Methylobacterium currus: one gene and its partner. The protein of the gene in region 2 binds, or shares a complex with, the protein of the main gene of each other region. Links are inferred from orthologs where the notes say so. Each region holds a gene or a part of one and is shown on either strand. Other genes may lie near its edges. The genes, in order: trxB and trxA.

Evidence for each region.
Region 1: the proteins of trxA (region 2) and trxB are in contact, whole or in part, in a crystal structure (PDB 1F6M), measured with the Escherichia coli proteins. The link is inferred for Methylobacterium currus from one-to-one orthologs.

Annotation. Positions count from the first base shown.
Region 1 is NZ_CP028843.1:4,219,778-4,229,383, forward strand. What follows is about bases 3,639-6,609. They hold trxB (thioredoxin-disulfide reductase), read right to left. Parts: upstream 5,635-6,609; coding sequence 4,642-5,634; downstream 3,639-4,641. Other genes in these bases: DA075_RS19675 (LysR family transcriptional regulator), read right to left, coding at 3,639-4,529; DA075_RS19685 (mitochondrial fission ELM1 family protein), read right to left, coding at 5,666-6,609. In the rest of the region: acs (acetate--CoA ligase), read right to left, coding at 283-2,232; DA075_RS19665 (hypothetical protein), read right to left, coding at 2,380-2,646; DA075_RS19670 (nucleoside deaminase), read right to left, coding at 2,987-3,466; more of DA075_RS19685, read right to left, coding at 6,610-6,688; gltX (glutamate--tRNA ligase), read left to right, coding at 6,773-8,119; DA075_RS19695 (amidase), read right to left, coding at 8,286-9,606.
Region 2 is NZ_CP028843.1:6,240,312-6,249,905, reverse strand. Bases 3,529-6,487 are described here. They hold trxA (thioredoxin), read left to right. Parts: upstream 3,529-4,827; coding sequence 4,828-5,148; downstream 5,149-6,487. Other genes in these bases: DA075_RS28700 (glutathione S-transferase family protein), read left to right, coding at 6,263-6,487; DA075_RS28705 (hypothetical protein), read right to left, coding at 5,813-6,124; DA075_RS28710 (hypothetical protein), read right to left, coding at 5,348-5,701; addA (double-strand break repair helicase AddA), read left to right, coding at 3,529-4,688. Outside these bases: DA075_RS28725 (HlyD family type I secretion periplasmic adaptor subunit), read left to right, coding at 1-751; more of addA, read left to right, coding at 1,233-3,528; more of DA075_RS28700, read left to right, coding at 6,488-6,886; DA075_RS28695 (tetratricopeptide repeat protein), read right to left, coding at 6,984-7,835; ilvD (dihydroxy-acid dehydratase), read right to left, coding at 7,822-9,555. UniProt on the Escherichia coli protein: Participates in various redox reactions through the reversible oxidation of its active center dithiol to a disulfide and catalyzes dithiol-disulfide exchange reactions.

The DNA of each region.
Region 1 (9,606 bases), 2.0 Mb from region 2 along the record:
GTAGAGTGTCGGGCCGCGAAGCTCATGCTCCGGTCATTACTATGCTTTCGCCCGCTCTCGCCGGGCCGACGTCTTGCACGGCCGACTCAAGCCGAGTGTGCATGATGCGACGCAATAATCGGATGACCTGAAATTGCTGCGAATGCCAGCATAAAGAGACTGAGAAAGCTCTTCCTACGACGAAGGTCTGATAAGCGCGGCGCTTTTCGTCCGGATGACAAGCCGGGGCCCGTTCGTGGGTCCCGGCGTCACGATCACCTCGTCAGCGCCACGTGCTCACGGTCACTTGGTGCGGTTCTGACGGTTCTCGATCAGGTCGTCGACCACCGCGGGCTCGGCGAGCGTCGAGGTGTCGCCGAGCGAGGAGAACTCGTCCTCGGCGATCTTGCGCAGGATGCGGCGCATGATCTTGCCGGAGCGGGTCTTGGGCAGGCCCGGGGCGAACTGGATCAGATCGGGCGAGGCGATCGGCCCGATATCCTTGCGCACCCAGGCCACCAGCTCCTTGCGAAGTGCGTCCGAAGGCTCCTCGCCCTGCATCAGGGTGACGTAGGCGTAGATGCCCTGGCCCTTGATGTCGTGGGGATAGCCCACCACCGCGGCTTCCGACACCTTCGGGTGAGCGACCAGCGAGGACTCGACCTCCGCGGTGCCCATCCGGTGGCCCGAGACGTTGATGACGTCGTCGACCCGGCCGGTGATCCAGTAATAGCCATCCGCGTCGCGCCGGCAGCCGTCGCCCGAGAAGTACCGGCCCGGGAAGGTCGAGAAGTAGGTCTGCACGAAGCGCTCGTGGTCGCCCCACACCGTGCGCATCTGGCCCGGCCAGGAATCGTCGATGCAGAGATTGCCCTCGCAGGCCCCCTCCAGCACCTTGTTGTCGGCATCGACCACCACCGGCTTGACGCCGAAGAACGGCCGCGTCGCCGAGCCGGGCTTGAGCGGCGTGGCGCCGGGCAGCGGGGTGATCAGGATGCCGCCGGTCTCGGTCTGCCACCAGGTGTCGACGATCGGGCAGCGCTCGTCGCCGACGACCCGGTAGTACCACTCCCAGGCCTCCGGGTTGATCGGCTCGCCGACCGAGCCGAGCACGCGCAGGGTCTTGCGGGACGTCTTCTTCACCGGCTCCTCGCCGGCGCCCATCAGCGAGCGGATCGCGGTCGGGGCGGTGTAGAAGATGTTGACCTTGTGCTTGTCGACGACTTCCCAGAACCGGGAGATCGACGGATAGGTCGGGATGCCCTCGAACATCAGGGTCGTGGCGCCGTTCGCCAGCGGCCCGTACAGGATGTAGGAATGACCGGTGACCCAGCCCACATCGGCGGTGCACCAGTAGATGTCGCCCTCGTGATAGTCGAAGACGTATTGGTGCGTCATCGCGGCGTAGACGAGATAGCCGCCGGTGGTGTGAACGACACCCTTCGGCTGGCCGGTCGAGCCCGAGGTGTAGAGCAGGAACAGCGGGTGCTCGGCCTCGACATGGGCGACCGGGCACTCGTCCGTGACCTGGGCAGCGGCGTCGTCGTAATAGACGTCGCGGACGGGATCCATCTCGACGGCGCCGCCGGTGCGGCGCACCACGATGACGTGGTCGACGCTGTCGGCGGGCAGACGCTGGATCGCCGCGTCGACATTGGCCTTCAGCGGCACCTTGCGGCCGCCGCGCAGGCCCTCGTCGGCGGTGATGACGAGCTTTGAGTCGCAGCCCTGGATGCGGCCGGCGAGGGAATCGGGCGAGAAGCCGCCGAACACCACCGAGTGGATGGCGCCGAGCCGGGCGCAGGCCAGCATCGCGAACGCGGCCTCGGGGATCATCGGCAGGTAGATCGTGACCCGGTCGCCCTTGGAGACGCCACGGTTGCGAAGGACGTTGGCCATCCGGCACACTTCCGCGTGCAACTCGCGGTAGGTAATGTGGCGCGATTCCGACGGGTCGTCGCCCTCCCAGATGATCGCGACCTGGTCGCCGCGCGTGGCGAGGTGACGGTCGATGCAATTGTGGGCGGCATTGGTGACGCCGTCCGAGAACCACTTGATCGAGACGTCGCCGGGGCCGAACGACGTCTCCTTGACCTTGGCGTAGGGCGTGAACCAGTCGATCCGCTTGCCGTGCTCGCGCCAGAACGCCTCCGGATCGCGAATCGAGGCCTCGTACCAGGCCCGATACTTCGCCTCGTCGATATGCGCCCGCGCGCGCGCATCCTGGGTGACCTCGACGACCCGCTGGTTCATGGCGCTCCTCCCCTGTCTGGTCGCTCCGGCCGCAGGCGCGGCGACCGGGCCGATTGCGGTCGGTTTAGGCGCCTGCTCGCTGCGTCTGCAACCGATCATTCCGTCTAATGCAGACCGGATTAATGCGCCCGATCGGCCGTGTCAGTTCTACTCGGTGCAGCCCGCGCAGATCCCGGTATCGATCTTGCGCTGAATCGCCCGGTCACGCTGCTGCAAGTCCGGCGTCAGACCGGCGTCGGGGCCCAGCGCCGCGCCAGGCGGCTTGGTCTGGCCGACGCCGGTGGTCTCGCGGGTGGCGGGGCCGAGCGAGCCGGTGATCCCGGGATCCCGCGCGGGCGGCATTTCTTGCGCGAGAAGCGGAGCGGGAGCGAGGGCTGCCGCCAGGAGGACGGCGAGACGATGCGTGCGGCGCATGGGACCTCCTTCCAGGGTTCAGGCTGGCACACCGGATCGATGCCCAAGATGTCCGAAATGAGAACGTGCTGTGAAGGCTCTGGTTTCCGGATCCGTTCGAGGCTTCGACATCTCCGGATGCCGCCCTGCATCATCCCGGGTCCGCGCGGCGGAAGCCAGGCTTCAGAGCCGCTGACGAGGCAAGACGAAGGGGGAGGCGGTCCGTTTCGTTCTCCAGCGTCAGCGTTTATGGATCCCGGGCGCTCGTCTTGGAGGAGTCCCGGGATGACGGAGACGGGTGTCGACGTGACTGCCGGCTCGACTGGCCGCTCCGATCGCTCAGGCTCGGGATGTCCGCTCGTCAGTAGGGCACCCGGTCGGCCTTGGCCTCGTAGCGCTCCCAGACCTCGATCGCCTCGGCGCGCATGATCTGCCGGATCGGGATCTTGCGCTGGTCCGCCGGCTTGCGGATCTCCTCGTAGATCATGCTGTCGTCGAAATTGCCGTGGCGAAGCGCGTCCTCGTTGGTCGAGGCGTAGAAGATCCGCGAGATGCCGGCCCAGTAAGCGGCCGCCATGCACATCGGGCAGGGTTCGGCGGACGTATAGAGGGTGGCGCCGGGCAGCTTGAAATTGCCCTCCTTCTTGCAGGCGTCGCGGATCGCCGCCATCTCGGCATGCCAGGTCGGATCGTTCTCGGCGACGACCCGGTTGGCGCCCTCGCCGACGATCTCACCGTCGCGCACGATCACCGCACCGAAGGCGCCGCCGGCGCTCTCGACGAGCGCGGTGCGCTCCGACAGCGCGATGGCGCGCGCCATGAAGGTCTCGTCGTCGGTCATCGGGGCTCCTCTCGGCTGACCTTGCGGCTGCCGGTGGGAGCATGGCGCCAGCGGGCGGAAAGGCAAGCGGGGAGGTGCGCCGTGCGGGCCGGACGCGGCGAAACGCGCCCTCCCACCGGAAACCTCCTCCCGAGGTTCCGGGTGGGAGAGCGGAGCAAGGGGTGTCCGGCCCTCAATACGTCCAGCGCTGCGCCTTCGCGACGAGAAAATCCCGGAAGGCCTGGACGCGGGCCACCGTCCGCATCTCCTCGGCATACACGAGGTAGCTCTCGAGGTTCGGCATCTCGTAGTCGCGCAGGACCTGCACCAGCTGCTCGTTCCCGTCCGCCACGTAGTCCGGCAGGATGCCGATGCCGGCGCCGGTCTCGACCGCGAGCTGGAGCGCCGAGATGTTGTTGACCGTGAAGTGGATGGTGCGGTGCTCGCGGCCCTCGCGGCCGACGGTGGAGAGCCAGTGGGTCGCCATCAGGTAGGAGGGCTGATCGCCGCCGAACGAGACCAGGCGGTGCTTGTCGAGGTCGTCGATCGTCTTCGGCTCCCCGAAGCGCTTCACGTATTCGAGCGAGGCGAACACGTGGTAGTGCACGGTGAACAGCCGGCGCTGGATCAGGTCCGGCTGGGCCGGGCGGCGCAGGCGGATCGCCACGTCGGCCTCGCGCATGGCGAGGTCGAGCTCTTCGTTGGTCAGGATCAGCTCGACGCGCACGTCCGGGTGCAGGTCGAGGAACTCGGCCACCCGCTGCGACAGCCAGGCGGTGCCGAGGCCGACGGTCGTCGTCACCTTGAGGTCGCCCGAGGGCCGCTCGCTGGTCTCGACGAGGCGGGCCCGGGTGGTCTCCAGCCGCATCTTCATGTCCCGGGCGGCCCGGAACAGCAGGTCGCCCTGCTCGGTCAGGATCAGCCCGCGGGCGTGGCGGTGGAACAGCGGCGCCTTCAGCTCGCGCTCCAGCGCGCTGATCTGGCGGCTGACGGCCGACTGGCTGAGCCCGATGTCGTCGCCCGCCTTGGTGAAGCTGCCGGCTTCGGCGACGTTGAGGAAAATCCGGATCTTGTCCCAGTCCACGGCCGTCAAACCCCTCGCCAGAGCCCCGGCCGGCCTGAAGAGGAGCCGGTGAGTTCAGAGCGAACGCCAAAGGCCGGGACCGGGGCGCATCCCCGGCCCCGGTACAACTCGCCTACTCGGCCGCGGCCTGGCACGGCTCTTCGCCGACAGCCAGGTTGGCCAGGTACTTCTCCGCTTCGAGGGCAGCCATGCAGCCCATCCCGGCGGCGGTGATCGCCTGCCGGTAGACGTCGTCGGTCACGTCGCCCGCCGCGAACACGCCGGGAATCGCCGTCATGGCGGTGCCGGGCGTCACCTCGAGGTAGCCGCCGGCCCGGAAGGGCAGCTGCCCCTCGAACACGGCGGTCGCCGGCTGGTGGCCGATGGCGACGAACACGCCGTCGGCCTTGCGCTCGGTGATCGCCCCGGTGACGGTGTCGCGCAGGCGGACATGGGTAACCGAGGGGGCCGGCTTGTCGCGGCCGCAGATCTCGTCCACCGCGTGGTTCCACACCACCTCGACATTCGGGTGCTTGAACAGGCGCTCCTGCAGGATGCGCTCGGCGCGGAAGGTGTCGCGCCGGTGCACGACCGTGACCTTCGAGGCGAGGTTGGCGAGGTAGAGCGCCTCCTCGACCGCGGTGTTGCCGCCGCCGACCACCACGACCTCCTTGCCCCGGAAGAAGAACCCGTCGCAGGTGGCGCAGGCCGAGACGCCGAAGCCCTGGAACTTCGCCTCGGAGGGCAGGCCGAGCCATTTCGCCTGGGCGCCGGTGGCGATGATCAGCGCGTCGCAGGTGAAGACCGCGCCGGAATCGGCCTCGAGCCGGAACGGCCTTTGCGCCAGGTCGACCTTGGCGATGTATTCCGAGACGATCCGGGTGCCGACATGCTCGGCCTGGAGCCGCATCTGCTCCATCAGCCACGGGCCCTGGATCGCCTCGGCAAAGCCCGGATAGTTCTCGACGTCGGTGGTGATCATCAGCTGGCCGCCGGGCTGAAAGCCCGAGATCAGCAGCGGCTCGACCATGGCGCGGGCGGCGTAGATCGCGGCGGTGTACCCGGCGGGGCCGGAGCCGACGATCACGAGCTTCTCGTGCTGGGGAGCCTGCTTGGTGGTGGACATACGGATCTCCGGGGCTGCCGCCAAGCAGGCTCTAACGAGCCGTTCGGCGGGCGAGCGCGTCGCGATGCCCGATATAGGCATTCGCCACAGCCTGCGCGATCGCGAGTGTCATGTCTAAGGGCTTGGACGGCAACGACTCAACCCGTCCGTCGAAGACATGCACAGTTCCGTGCCGTTTCAGCGCCTCGAACAGCGGCCGGTGGCGGGCGTAGAGGTTCCGCGGCTCGAACAGCAGCACCGGGACGCCGGCGGCGCAGGCCTCCGTCACCATGTTGGCCGAATCGGCCGTCGCCACGATCGTGTCGGCCAGCGCCAGCATCGCCAGGTAGGGATTCGCGCCGCTGCCGTCCCAGAAGAAGCCGCCGCGACCCCGGGCCAGGTCGGCCAGTCCCGCCCGCAAGCGGTCGGGCGTGCGCCGGGAGGCGGTGATCATCAGGCTCGCCTCGCCGGCCAGGCGCTCCAGCCCGGCGAGCAGGGCTCGCGCGTCTTCCTCCGGGAAGCGCCCGTGCCGGCTGTCGCCGCCGACCAGCACCGCGGCCCGGGGGGAGGGCAGGCCGGCGAGACGCGGGTCGGGATCGGCTCGCGCGGCGGCGAGGCGGGTGGGGGAGACGGGGTGCGGGCCGGTCTCGGTGACGACCACGTTGGGGGCGCGCAAGCGGTCGTGGGACGGCACCCAGATCAGGTCGGCCGCCCGCGCGCCGATCCGGGGGTCGCGCAGGAACACGGTGAAGGTCCTGGCCCCCGAGCGGCTTTTGACCGCGCGCAGTGCCGGCACCGCCCGGCGCCCGGTCGCGATGGCGAGGTCGGGCCAGGGTGCTGTCAGCGCTCGCTCCCGCGGATCGGCCGGACCGCGGGGGGCGAGCCAGGAGAAGGGCGGGCGCGGCGCGATCACCCGCTCCTCCGCCATGACCCCGAGGGCCTCGGCGAGGCCGCGGCAGGGCGCGAGGTCGCCGGCCTTGCCGTCGGTGATCAGCCAGGCCGTGGTACCGGCCGGCAGAAGGGGTGAGAGGGAGGCCACGGGCCCGCGATGCGGCGCCGGGACAAGATCTGTCAAGCGCCAGGTCTTCCGCCAGGTCTTCAAGGGTTCGGGCCATCACCCGATTGCGCCCCGCTCCGCCGATGCTCTACGAGGGCCGGCATGGCACCCGTCGTTCGCTTCGCTCCCTCGCCCACCGGCTTCCTCCATATCGGCAATGCCCGGCCGGCCCTGTTCAACGCGCTGTTCGCCCGCCGGGAGGGCGGCCGGTTCTGGCTGCGCCTCGACGACACCGACACGGCGCGCTCGACGGCCGAGTTCGCTGCGGCGATCGAGGAGGATCTCGGCTGGCTCGGCATCGTGCCGGACGGGATGTTTCGCCAGTCGGAGCGCCTGGCGATCTACGACGCGGCTGCCGAGCGGTTGAGGGCGGCGGGCCGGCTCTACCCGGCCTACGAGACCGCCGAGGAGCTGGAGCGTCGTCGCCGGCGCCAGCTCGGCCGCGGCCTGCCGCCGGTCTACGACCGCGCCGCCCTGAAGCTGACGCCGGAGGAGCGCGCCGCCTTCGAGGCGGAAGGGCGCCGGCCGCATTGGCGCTTCCGCCTCGATCCCGGCACGGTGACCTGGGACGACCTGGTGCGCGGGCCCTGCCACGTCGAGGCCGACAGCCTCTCCGACCCGGTCCTGATCCGCGAGGACGGCAGCTACCTCTACACCCTGCCTTCTGTCGTTGACGATGCCGAGACCGGCGTCACCCACGTGATCCGCGGCGAGGACCATGTCACCAACACGGCGGTCCAGATCCAGATCTTTTCGGCGCTGGGGGCTCCGGTGCCGGTCTTCGCCCACCACAACCTCCTCACCACGGCGAGCGGCGAGGGGCTGTCGAAGCGCCTCGGCCACCTCTCCCTGCGGGGCCTGCGCGCCTCCGGCTACGAGCCCATGGCCGTCGCGGCGCTGGCGGTCCTGACCGGCTCGGCCGAGGCGGTGCGGCCGGTGGCCGATCTCGACGAGCTGGCCGCCCTCGTCGATCTCGCCCATGTCTCGCGGGCCCCGGCGAAGTTCGACGAGCACGAGCTCGACGGACTCAACGCCCGCGTCGTCCACGGCCTGTCCTACGCGGCGGTGGCCGACCGGCTCACCGCCCTCGGGGTCGCGCCGGAGCGGGCCCAAGCCTTCTGGGAGGTGGTGCGGGCGAACCTCAACCGGGTGTCGGATGCCGCCGAGTGGTGGCGCGTGGTGCAGGGCCCGGTGACGCCGGTGACCGGCGAGACGCCGGATCTCCTTACCGTCGCCCGCGAGTCGCTGCCGCCGGAGCCATGGGATGCCGGCACCTGGAAGCAAGTGACGGAGGCCGTGCGCACCGCCACCGGCCTCAAGGGCAAGGCGCTGTTCCTGCCCCTGCGCCTCGCGCTCACCGGCCTCGACCACGGCCCGGACCTCGCCGGCCTGCTGCCGCTGATCGGCCGGGAGCGGGCGCTGGCGCGGTTGAAGGGGGAGGTGGCGTGAGCCTTGGCTTCTGCACGTTGCAGAAGCATCACGCCGACACCTCTTCCCTTCGTCCTGGGGCTCTCGCCTGTGCGAGCTCCAGGACGAAGGAAATCAAGACCGGCTTGCGACCGTCGTCCTTCGCGCGGTCGCCATTCGATCTCCCCCGATCCCGACCGAGTTCGACCTAACCCACCACCGGCCACGGCCTCAACGCCGGCCGGATCCGCTCGAACGCCCGCGCCAGCCGCAGCACCCCGACATCGTCGAAGCGCTTCCCGGCGATCTGCAGGCCGACCGGCAGCCCGTCCGGCGTGAAGCCCGCCGGGACCGAGATCGCCGGCTGCTCCGACATGTTGAACGGCACCGTGTAGGCGATGTGGGCCATCGCCCGGGCCGGGTCGTTGGTCGGCGAAGCGTGCTCGGCCGGGAAGGGCGGGTTCGGTGAGACCGGGCCGATCAGGAAGTCGAACGGCCGGACCGCCGCGAGCGCGGCGTCGCGCATCGCCGCCATCTGGCTCATGCCGTGGAAGACCGCCGCGCCGCTCAAACCGCGCCCGCCCGCCGCCCAGTCGCGGATGAACGGCAGCACGCGGGCGCGCCGCGCCTCGTCCAGCGCCTCGATGTCGAGGGAGGCGCGCTGGCGCCAGAACAGGTCGAGCCCGTCGAGCATCGCCTGGCTGAGGAAGGCCGGGACCGGATCGACGATCGCGCCGGCCTCGGCGAGCAGCCGGACCGCCGCCTCCACCACCGCGCGGTTCGCCGGGTCGAGGGGAAGGCCCGCCGCACTCTCCATCACCAGCCCGAGGCGCAGGCCCTTCAGCTCCAGGCCGTCGAGGTCGAGCCAGGGCAGGGCGGCCGGCGGCAGGGCGGTGGGGTCGCGGTCGTCCGGGCGGCTGATGCTGCGCATCGCCAGCGCCGCATCCGCGACGCTGCGGGTGAGGGGGCCGGCGCAGCGGCCGTAGAATGCGTTGTCGAGGGGCACCCGGCCGTGGCTCGGCTTGTGGCCGACAATGCCGCACCAGGAGGCGGGCAGCCGGATCGAGCCGCCGATATCGGTGCCGAGATGGATCGGTCCGTAGCCCGCCGCCGCAGCGGCGCCCGCGCCGGCCGAGGAGCCGCCCGGGCCCTTGGTCAGGTCCCAGGGGTTGCGGGCGAGGGGGTGGAAGCTCGACAGCCCTGAGGACAGCATGCCGTAATCCGGCATGGTGGTGCAGGCGACGATCACCGCCCCGTCCTCGCGCAGGCGGGCGGTGGCGGGCGCGTCGCGCGGGCTCGGCGGCGCGTCGTCCCGGGCGGCGGTGCCGAGCGGCATCGGCACGCCCGCGACGGCGATGTTCTCCTTGATGGTGACCGGCACCCCGTCGAGGGGCAGGGCCTCGCCCTTCATCCACCGCGCCTCGGAGGCGCGGGCCGCCGCCAGGGCCGCCTCCGGCGCGAAGGCGTAGAGCGCGTGCAACTGCGGCTCGGCGGCCTCGGCCCGGGCGATCACGGCCTGAGTCACCGCG
Region 2 (9,594 bases):
GATCGTCCTGATCGAGCGGGAGCTCGGCGGGGTTCGCGACCTGTGGGAGAAGAAGCTGGTGCCGATCCAGCGGGTCAGCGCGCTCGAGCGCGACCTCGCCCGGCTGGAGGGCGAGAAGGGGACGCTGATCTCCACCATCGCCCAGGTGCGCGGCCGCATCACCGAGACGCGGCTGCAGATCCTGCAGATCGACCAAGACCTGCGCACCGAGGTCGGCAAGGAGCTGGCCGACATCCGCAGCAAGGTGTCGGAATATGCCGAGCGGCGCATCACCGCCGAGGACCAGCTCCGGCGCGTCGAGATCCGGGCGCCGCAGGACGGGCTCGTGCACCAGCTCGCGGTCCATACGGTGGGCGGCGTGGTGGCGCCCGGCGCCGAGATCATGCAGATCGTGCCGACCGCCGATCATCTGACCGTCGAGGCCAAGCTCGCGCCGCAGGACATCGACCAGGTCCATGTCGGCCAGGCGGCGACCCTGCGGTTCTCGGCCTTCAACCAGCGCACCACGCCGGTGATCACGGGAACGGTCTCGCGGATCTCCCCGGACCTGACCACCGACCCGCGCACCGGCCAGAGCGCCTACACCACCCGCGTCGCCGTGACGGAAGCCGAGCTGAAGCGCCTCGGCACGGTGCGGCTCACCCCGGGCATGCCGGTGGAGGCCTTCATCCAAACCCAGAGCCGCACGGTGATGAGCTTCTTCACCAAGCCGCTCGCCGACCAGGTCGCCCGGGCCTTCCGGGAGAAGTGAGTGATGCAAGGCCCGTCCCCGCGTCGGGGGCGGGCCTCGCGGTTGTTCCCTCAGCCCCCGATGGCGCCGGAGGCGCCGACAACGGCCACCACCAGCCCGCAGGCCAGGACACCGATCATCGCGTAGGTGATGGTCTTCAGCATCGAGGATCCTCGCTGTGCCGGTTGGTCGATGTCCGCCACTGACGCAGTCTCGCGTTCTTCATTCGCGGACGGCTCCAACGTAAAACGATGGACGCAGCGGAAAGTTCACCGCACCGCACCAATCCCGCATGCCCGATTGAGACGGGGGCGTCGGGATGTGTGCCGGCGCACGTCGCCCTGTTCCGGGCGATCTTCTCCGTCCCTGCGCCGGCCGCCGCTGTGCCCCCGCCGCCACGTGTCCCGAAATCCCTGTGCACCGCCCCCCGAAGCCGCTTGAGGCAACGCCCTGTTGAGTGCGAGCGCGTCAGGATGGCCGCCTGGCCTCTGGGGGAGCTCGGATGGGGATCGAGGGGTTCGTCGTCGACGGCCTGACGCAGGCGGCGCAGCGGCGGGCGGCGGATCCGCGCGCCTCGGCCTGGGTGTCGGCCAATGCGGGGGCGGGCAAGACCAAGGTGCTCACCGACCGGGTGGTGCGCCTGCTGCTGCACGGCGCGGCCCCGGCCAAGATCCTCTGCCTCACCTTCACCAAGGCGGCCGCCGCCAACATGGCGATCCGGGTGTTCGAGCGGCTCGGCCGCTGGGTCACCCTCGACGAGGCGGCGTTGCGCGAGGAACTGACCGCTTTGGAGGGCGCGGCGCCGGACGGCGCCACCTTGCGGCGGGCGCGGCGCCTGTTCGCCCGGGCGGTCGAGACGCCGGGCGGCCTCAAGATCGAGACCCTGCACGCGCTCTGCGAGCGCCTGCTGCACCTCGTGCCGTTCGAGGCCAACGTGCCGGCCCGCTTCGTGGTGCTGGACGAGGCCCAGACCCGCGAGGCGATCGACCGGATCATCGACAACGTGCTGGCCGACGCGGTCGACGCGCGCCATCCGGTGCTGGCCGCCGCGCTGTCCCTCGTCGCCCCCGAGGCGGCGGGCGAGACCCTGCGCCGCGCGATGGTCGCGGCGGTGCAGAATCGCGGCCTGATCGGCCATCGCGACGGTCTGCCCGCCCGCCTCGACGCCCTGCGCGGCGCCCTGGGGCTTGCCCCCGGCGAGAGCCTGGCGGCGATCGAGGCCCGGATGCTCGGCGAGGGGCCCGACCTCGCCGGCCTGATCCAGGCCCTGCGCACGGGCAAGTCCACCGACGAGAAGCGTGCCGACGCCCTGGCACTGGCGGCCTCCGCCACCGGCCCGGCCCGGCTGACGCTCACGCTGGCCGCCTACTTCAAGGACGAGGGCGAGGGCGATCCTTACGCCGCCTCGTCCCTCGGCACGAAGGCGGTGCCCACCGCCGCCAAGGAGGCGCTGATCGCCGAGCAGGCCCGGCTGGCCGCCTTGCGCGACCGCCTCAAGGCGGCCCGGGCCTTCGCCCGGACCGAGGCCCTGTTCACGCTCGCGGCCGAGATCCACCGCCGCATGGAGGCGCAGAAGGCGCGCCTCGGCGCCCTCGACTTCGACGACCTGATCCACAAGACGCTGGACCTGCTGACGCGGGTCGATTCGGCCTGGGTGCTCTACAAGCTCGACCGCGGCGTCGACCACGTGCTGATCGACGAGGCGCAGGACACCAACCCGCAGCAATGGGAGATCCTGCGCCGGATCACCGAGGATTTCTGCGCCGGGGAGGGGGCCCGCGAGGCGGGCAACGGCCTCGCCCGCACCCGTTTCGCCGTCGGCGACCCCAAGCAGTCGATCTACAGCTTCCAGGGCGCGGCGCCGGAGGAGTTCGAGACCACCCGGCGGGCCTGGCGGCGCGACGCGGAAGGCGCCGGCCTGCCCTTCGCCGATGTCGGCCTCACCCTGTCGTTCCGCTCGGCGATCGGGGTGCTGCGGGCGGTCGACGCCACCTTCGCGATCGGGGACCACTATCGCGGCCTATCCTTCGGCGACACGGCGGTCGGCACCGTGCATTCCACCGCCCGGGTGCGCGCGCCGGGCCAGGTCGAGCTGTGGCCGGTCGAGCGGCCGAGCGCCGAGGAGGAACCCGACGCCTGGACCCACCCGGTCGATGCGATCGAGGCCGGGGCGCCGGCGCTCGTCACGGCGCGCCGAGTCGCGCGGGCCGTGCGGCTCTGGACGACGACCGGCGACGAATTCGGCCGGGTCTGGCGGCCGGCTGAGGTGCTGATCCTGGTGCGCAAGCGCTCGGCGGCCTTCGAGGGGGTGATCCGGGCGCTCAAGGCCGAGGGCGTGCCGGTGGCCGGCCAGGACCGCCTCGACATCGCCGCCCATATCGCGGTCCTCGACCTCGTGTCGGCGGGCCGCGCCGCCCTGCTGCCGCAGGACGACCTGACGCTCGCCACCGCCCTGAAGACGCCCCTCGTCGGTCTCACCGACGACGACCTCGTCGGCGTCGCGGCCGGCCGCGACCCGGCCGAGTCGCTGGTCGCGGCCCTGCGCCGCCGCGCGCAAGGAGGCGACCCGGCGGCGCTTCGCGGCGTCGCGGCCCTCGACGGCTGGACGGCGCTTGCCCGGGCGCACGGGCCGTTCGGCTTCTACGCCGAGCTGCTCGGGCCGCTCGGCGGCCGGGCGCTCCTGGTGCAGCGCCTCGGCGGCGAGGCGGGGGACGCCATCGACGTGTTCCTCACCGCCGCCGCCCAGGCCGAGGCCGGGCCCGACGCGCCCTCGCTCACCGGCTTCCTGTCCCGCTACGCCCCGAGCGGCGGGCGCGATGCCGGCGGCCACACGGTCAAGCGCGACCTCGATTCGGCCCGCGACGAGGTGCGGGTGATGACGGTGCACGGCGCCAAGGGTCTGGAGGCGCCGCTGGTGCTGGTGCTCGACGGCTGCGACGCGATCGGACGCGATCCGCCGCTGATCCCGATGCGGCTCCCCGACGGCAGCACCGTGCCGGTCTGGTCGAGCGCCAAGGCCCATGACAGCTCAGGCGTCGCGGCCGCCCGCGATGCGCTCCACGCCAAGGCCGGCGAGGAGCACAACCGCCTGCTCTACGTCGCCATGACCCGGGCCAAGGACCGGCTGGTGATCGCGCCCTTCGCGAACAACGACAAGGAGACGCCGGCCGAGGCTTGGTGCGAGATGATCCGCCGCGGCCTGGTGCACAAGTTCGGGGGCGTCGAGGTCACGGAGATGCCCTACGGCCCGGCGGAGAGCTGGCGCGAGGGGGCGGCGGTCCCGGAGCCGCCCGCCACCGCCGTGCCGGTGCCCGAACCCGAGGCTTTGCCGGACTGGCTGCACCGCCCGGTCGTGCCCGAGGCCGAGCCGCTGCCGCCGTTGCGTCCCTCCGGCCTCGGCGCCGCCGACGAGCCGCGCCGCTCGGATGCCCGCTCCAGCGACCCGGCAGCCCGCCGCCGCGGCGTTCTGGTCCACGCCCTGCTGGAGCACCTGCCGGGTCTCGTGCCCGAGCGGCGCCCGGCCGCCGCGGAGGCCTTCGTCGCCGCCCGGGCCCCGGGGCTCGACGCGGACCGGCGCGCCGCCATCGCCGCGGAGGCGCTGCGGCTCCTCGACGATCCCGACCTCGCGATCCTGTTCGGGCCGCAGGGCCGGGCCGAGGTGACGCTCGCCGGCACCATCGCGGTCGGCGGGTCCTTGCGCCCGGTGCATGGCAGGGTCGACCGCATCGCGGTGACGGACGAGGCGGTCTGGCTCGTCGACTTCAAGACCGGCCGCCCGCCGCCACGCGGTGCGCCGACGCCGCGGGGCCAGGCGGCACAGGTCGCGCTCTACGCGCGCCTCCTGGCGTCGATCTATCCGGGACGCACCCTGGTGCCGCTCCTGGTCTGGACCGCCGGTCCGGTGATCCGCCGGCTGACGCCGGAGGATTGCGCGGCGGCTCTCGGCACGCTGGCGTGATCGGGAGTGCGCCGGCACACGGCAGAACGGGGATGGCTTGGCGGTTGCGCTTGATCGGCTCCCGCCCGGTTCTTACCTTCCCACTCACGCGGGCCGGTCCGCGCCGTCGGCCGGCTTCACGACGAAAGGATTTTTTGCGATGGCAACCGTGAAGGTGACCGACGCGAGCTTCGAGCAGGACGTGCTGCAATCGGCCGAGCCCGTCGTGGTCGATTTCTGGGCCGAGTGGTGCGGCCCCTGCCGCGCCATCGGCCCGGCGCTGGAGGAGATCTCCACCGAGATGAACGGCCGGGTGAAGATCGCCAAGGTCAACGTGGACGAGAATCCGGGCATCGCCTCTCAGTACGGCATCCGCTCGATCCCGACCCTGATGATCTTCAAGGGCGGCGAGCTCGCCGGCCAGAAGGTCGGCGCCGCGCCGAAGGGCGACCTGTTCCGCTGGATCCAGGCCAGCGCCTGACCTGCTACAGAATCATTGATGATGAGGAGCCCGGCCGAGAGGCCGGGCTTTCTCATGCCTGGATGGGCGGTCGCTCTGTGAATCGTCTGTCGAACGACAAATCGGACTCGACCTCTCAGGTTCATCCAGGCTCCGCTGCACGGCTCCGGATCGATGTGGAGGGTATGAACTCGCCGAGGGCCAATAAGCGGTCGCCGTCTCATCCCCGCCGCAGCAACTGCAACGGGCTCCCCGGCCCATACGCCACCCAGATCGCCGCGCAGGCCGCCTGCCGGTCGCTCCGCATCCGGCCGTCGAGGTCGTCGAGGGCGGCCTGGAGGCGGACGGAGCGGGGCTTCTGGAAGAACTCGGCGTGGTTGAGCTGCGTCCGGGCCGCGAAGGCCCGGAAATGCTCGGCATCGATCCGGACGCCGTCGCAGCGGCGGCTGGCGAGGTCGGCCTGGATGCCGGAGAGGAGCACGGGATCCTCTGGAGAAACCTGCTCCCGGTGGGGCTGAGCCGTGAAGCAGAAGGCTGCCCAGGCGGCAGCGACGACGAATGGCCGAAGAAGCATGACAGCGCTCGCGCGATGGCACGGGATGGTCCTGCGCCGAAAAATCGCCGGCGCCGACCCGCGTTCCCGTCCCCGCCTCCCGTCATGTGCGCGAGCGCACGAGGAGCCGTCTCAGAGCGGGTCGCGCTCGATCCAGGCCGGGTCCATCGTCGCCACCACGTCGTCGAAGGACGCCGGGCCGGGCGCCTCGCCGCGGATCAGGGTCTCGGCCTCGTCGTGGTCGACGTCGCGCATCTGCTCGGCCAGCAGGGCGAGGTAGCTCGCCGCGGCGGCCGTGCCGAACAGTTCGGCGAAGCGGGCATGCGCCACCGCCGTCATCGTCTCGACCACCGCGTCCGGCGGGCTGCCGGCCTCGACGGCATTGTCGAACACCGCCCGCCAGGCGCGCGACAGGCGTTCGCGCAGTTCGAAGGTGTCGTCCACGGTCGGCCTCTCCGGGCCGGGAACGGCCATGCGGGAGTATGGGCCCGCGAGCCCGCGGTTTCCAGGCGGGGGAGGGGTGCCAACCGGCCGGTCCGGTGCGATACCGCGCCGGCGGTCCTCAGCCGCAGGGAGAGCCTCATGAAACTCTACGGCACCAGCCTGTCGCCCTTCGTCCGCAAGGTGCTCGTCGTCCTCGCCGAGAAGGGCATCAAGGTCCGGCACGTGCCGCTGCGCTTCCACGATCCCGATCCGCGCTTCCGGGCGGCGAGCCCGTTCGGCAAGATCCCGGCCCTGGAGGACGGCGAGTTCCGCCTCGCCGATTCCTCGGCGATCATCCATTACCTGGAGCGCAAGCATCCGGAACCGGCCATGCTGCCGGCCGGCGCCCAGGATCTCGGCCGGGCGATCTGGTTCGACGAGTTCGGCGACACCGAGCTGTTCCCGCTGCTGGTCAAGCCTTTCGTGCAGCGGGTGCTGCGGCCGCAGCTGATGAAGCAGCCCTGCGACGAGGCCGTGGTGGCCAAGTGCATGACCGAGGAATTGCCGCGGCCGTTCGATTATCTCGAGGGCGTGATCGACGGGCCGTATCTCGTCGGCGGCGCCTTCGGCCTGGCCGACATCTCGGTCGCGACAGGCTTCCACAACCTGCATCTCGCCGGCGAGGCGGTCGAGCCTCAGCGCTGGCCGCGGCTCGCGGCCTATGTCGCGGCGATCCTGGAGCGCCCGTCGTTCCAGGCGGCGATCGCGGCCCGGCAGGGCTGACGAGGGGAGGGAGAGGAGGGGGCGGTCACGTCCCCTCCCAGCGTCCCATCTCCCAGCGTCCCATCTCCCAGCGTCCCATCTCCCAGCGTCCCATCTCTTACCGTCCCTTGGCGCTGCGGCGGTAGAAGCCGTCGACCTGGGCCTGGGCCTCGGCCCGGTCCCGCTCGTTGGCCGCCGCCATCGCCTGCTCCTGCAGGGTGACGATCCACTGGTCCTTCGGCCCCTCGGCGGCGTCGCGGGCCAGCGTCAGCCAGGCGAGGCCGCGGGCGCGCTGCACCGTGACCCCCTGGCCGTTGATCAGGAGCTGGCCGAGCAGTGCTTGCGCGGCCGGGTGCCCCTTCTCGGCGGCGAGGTTGAACCAGCGCGCCGCCTGGCGCGGGTCCTGGGTCACGCCGGTGCCGTCGAGGTAGAGGCGGGCAAGGTTGTACTGCGCGTTCGGGTCGCCGTAATACGTCGCCGCGTAGTTGAACATGTCGTAGGCGCGCTCGACGTTCGGGCGCACGTAGGAGCCCTTGATCCCGTCGAGGAAGTAGCGGCCGAGCGCCGTGAAGGCGCTCGCCACCACGCCGGCATTCGGCGCCTCCGGGCCCTCGTCGGCGTTCTCGTCGGCGATCTTCGAGAAGAACTCGAACGCCTTGAGGTCGTCGTGCGGGACGCCGTCGCCCTCCGCATACATGCGGCCGAGCTTCCAGAGGGCAAGGGCGTGGCCCTGGCCCGCGGCGTATTCGAGGGCGCGGGCGGCGCCCTCCTTGTCGCCGGCATTGTAGTCGCGCATGCCCGTCCGCATCGCCTCGCGGGCGTTGCGGTAGCCCGCCGCGGCGGGCACCGGGGTCCGCACCGCAGCGTCGAGCGCCGCAGCGGGTCCCGCCCCGGCCATGACGAGGCCGAGGAGCGCGAGGAGGAACCGGCGGCCCGCCCTGTGGGGCAGGCCGGCCTCAGATATCCGCATAGGAGAGCGTCTCCTGGGCCCCGCCCGGATGCGTCACCGCGCCCGTCACCGCCGGGCCGACGGTCTGCGCGTACTTCCACAGGTAGCCCGAGGTCGAATCGTTGGCCCGCGGCTGCCAGGCCGCGCGCCGCTGGGCCAGCTCCTCGTCCGACAAGTCGACCGAGAGCGTGCCCTGGACCGCATCGATGCGGATGAGGTCGCCGTCCTTGAGGAGGCCGATCGGGCCGCCAACCGCCGCCTCCGGCCCGACATGGCCGATGCAGAAGCCGCGGGTGGCGCCGGAGAAGCGCCCGTCGGTGATGAGCGCCACCTTGTCGCCCATGCCCTGGCCGTAGAGGGCGGCGGTGGTCGCCAGCATCTCGCGCATGCCGGGGCCGCCGCGCGGGCCCTCGTAGCGGATCACCAGGACCTCGCCCTCCTTGTAGGTGCGGTTCTTTACCGCCTCGAAGCAGGCTTCCTCGTTGTCGAAGACTCGGGCGGGACCCGCGAAGGTTTGCTTCTCCGGCGGCATGCCGGCGACCTTCACGATCGCGCCCTCGGGCGCGAGGTTGCCCTTGAGGCCGACGACGCCGCCGGTCGGGGTGATCGGCTGGTGCGAGGGACGCACCACGTCCTGATGGGTATTCCAGGACACCTTGGCGAGGTTCTCGGCGATGGTTCGGCCGGTGACCGTCAGGCAGTCGCCATGCAGGAAGCCGCCGTCGAGCAGCGTCTTCATGAGGAGCGGGATGCCGCCGACCTCGAACAGGTCCTTGGCCACGTAGCGCCCGCCGGGCTTCAGGTCGGCGATGTAGGGGGTGCGCTTGAAGATCTCGGCGACGTCGAACAGGTCGAACGAGATGCCGCATTCATGCGCGATCGCCGGCAGGTGCAGCGCCGCGTTGGTCGAGCCGCCGGAGGCCGCCACCACGGTCGCGGCGTTCTCGAGCGCCTTGCGGGTGACGATGTCGCGCGGGCGGATGTTCTTGGACAGCAGCTCCATCACCATCTCGCCGGCGGTGGCGCAGAACCGGTCGCGGATCTCGTAGGGGGCGGGCGCGCCGGCCGAGTAGGGGAGCGCCAGGCCGATCGCCTCGGAGACGGTCGCCATGGTGTTGGCGGTGAACTGCGCGCCGCAGGCGCCGGCCGACGGGCAGGCGACCTGCTCCAGCTCATCGAGGTCGTCGTCGCTCATCGCGCCGACCGAGTGCTTGCCCACCGCCTCGAACAGGTCCTGGATGGTGACCGGCTGGCCCCGGAAGGTGCCGGGCAGGATCGAGCCGCCATAGATGAAGACGGAGGGCACGTTGAGGCGCACCATCGCCATCATCATGCCGGGCAGGGACTTGTCGCAGCCGGCAAGGCCCACGAGCGCGTCGTAGGCGTGGCCGCGCATGGTCAGCTCGACCGAGTCGGCGATGACCTCGCGGGAGGGCAGCGACGCGCGCATGCCGCGGTGCCCCATGGCGATGCCGTCGGTGACCGTGATGGTGCAGAACTCGCGCGGGGTGCCGCCGGCGGCGGCCACGCCCTTCTTCACCGCCTGAGCCTGGCGCATCAGCGAGATGTTGCAGGGCGCCGCCTCGTTCCAGCACGAGGCCACGCCGATCAGCGGCTGGTGGATCTGCTCGCGGGTGAGACCCATGGCGTACAGGTACGACCGGTGCGGCGCACGGTCCGGACCCTCGGTCACGTAGCGGCTGGGCAGCTTCGATTTGTCGGTGATGTGACGCGCGTCCATGGCCCTGTCCCGTACCCGTGGTTTCTTGAAAGGCCGGTG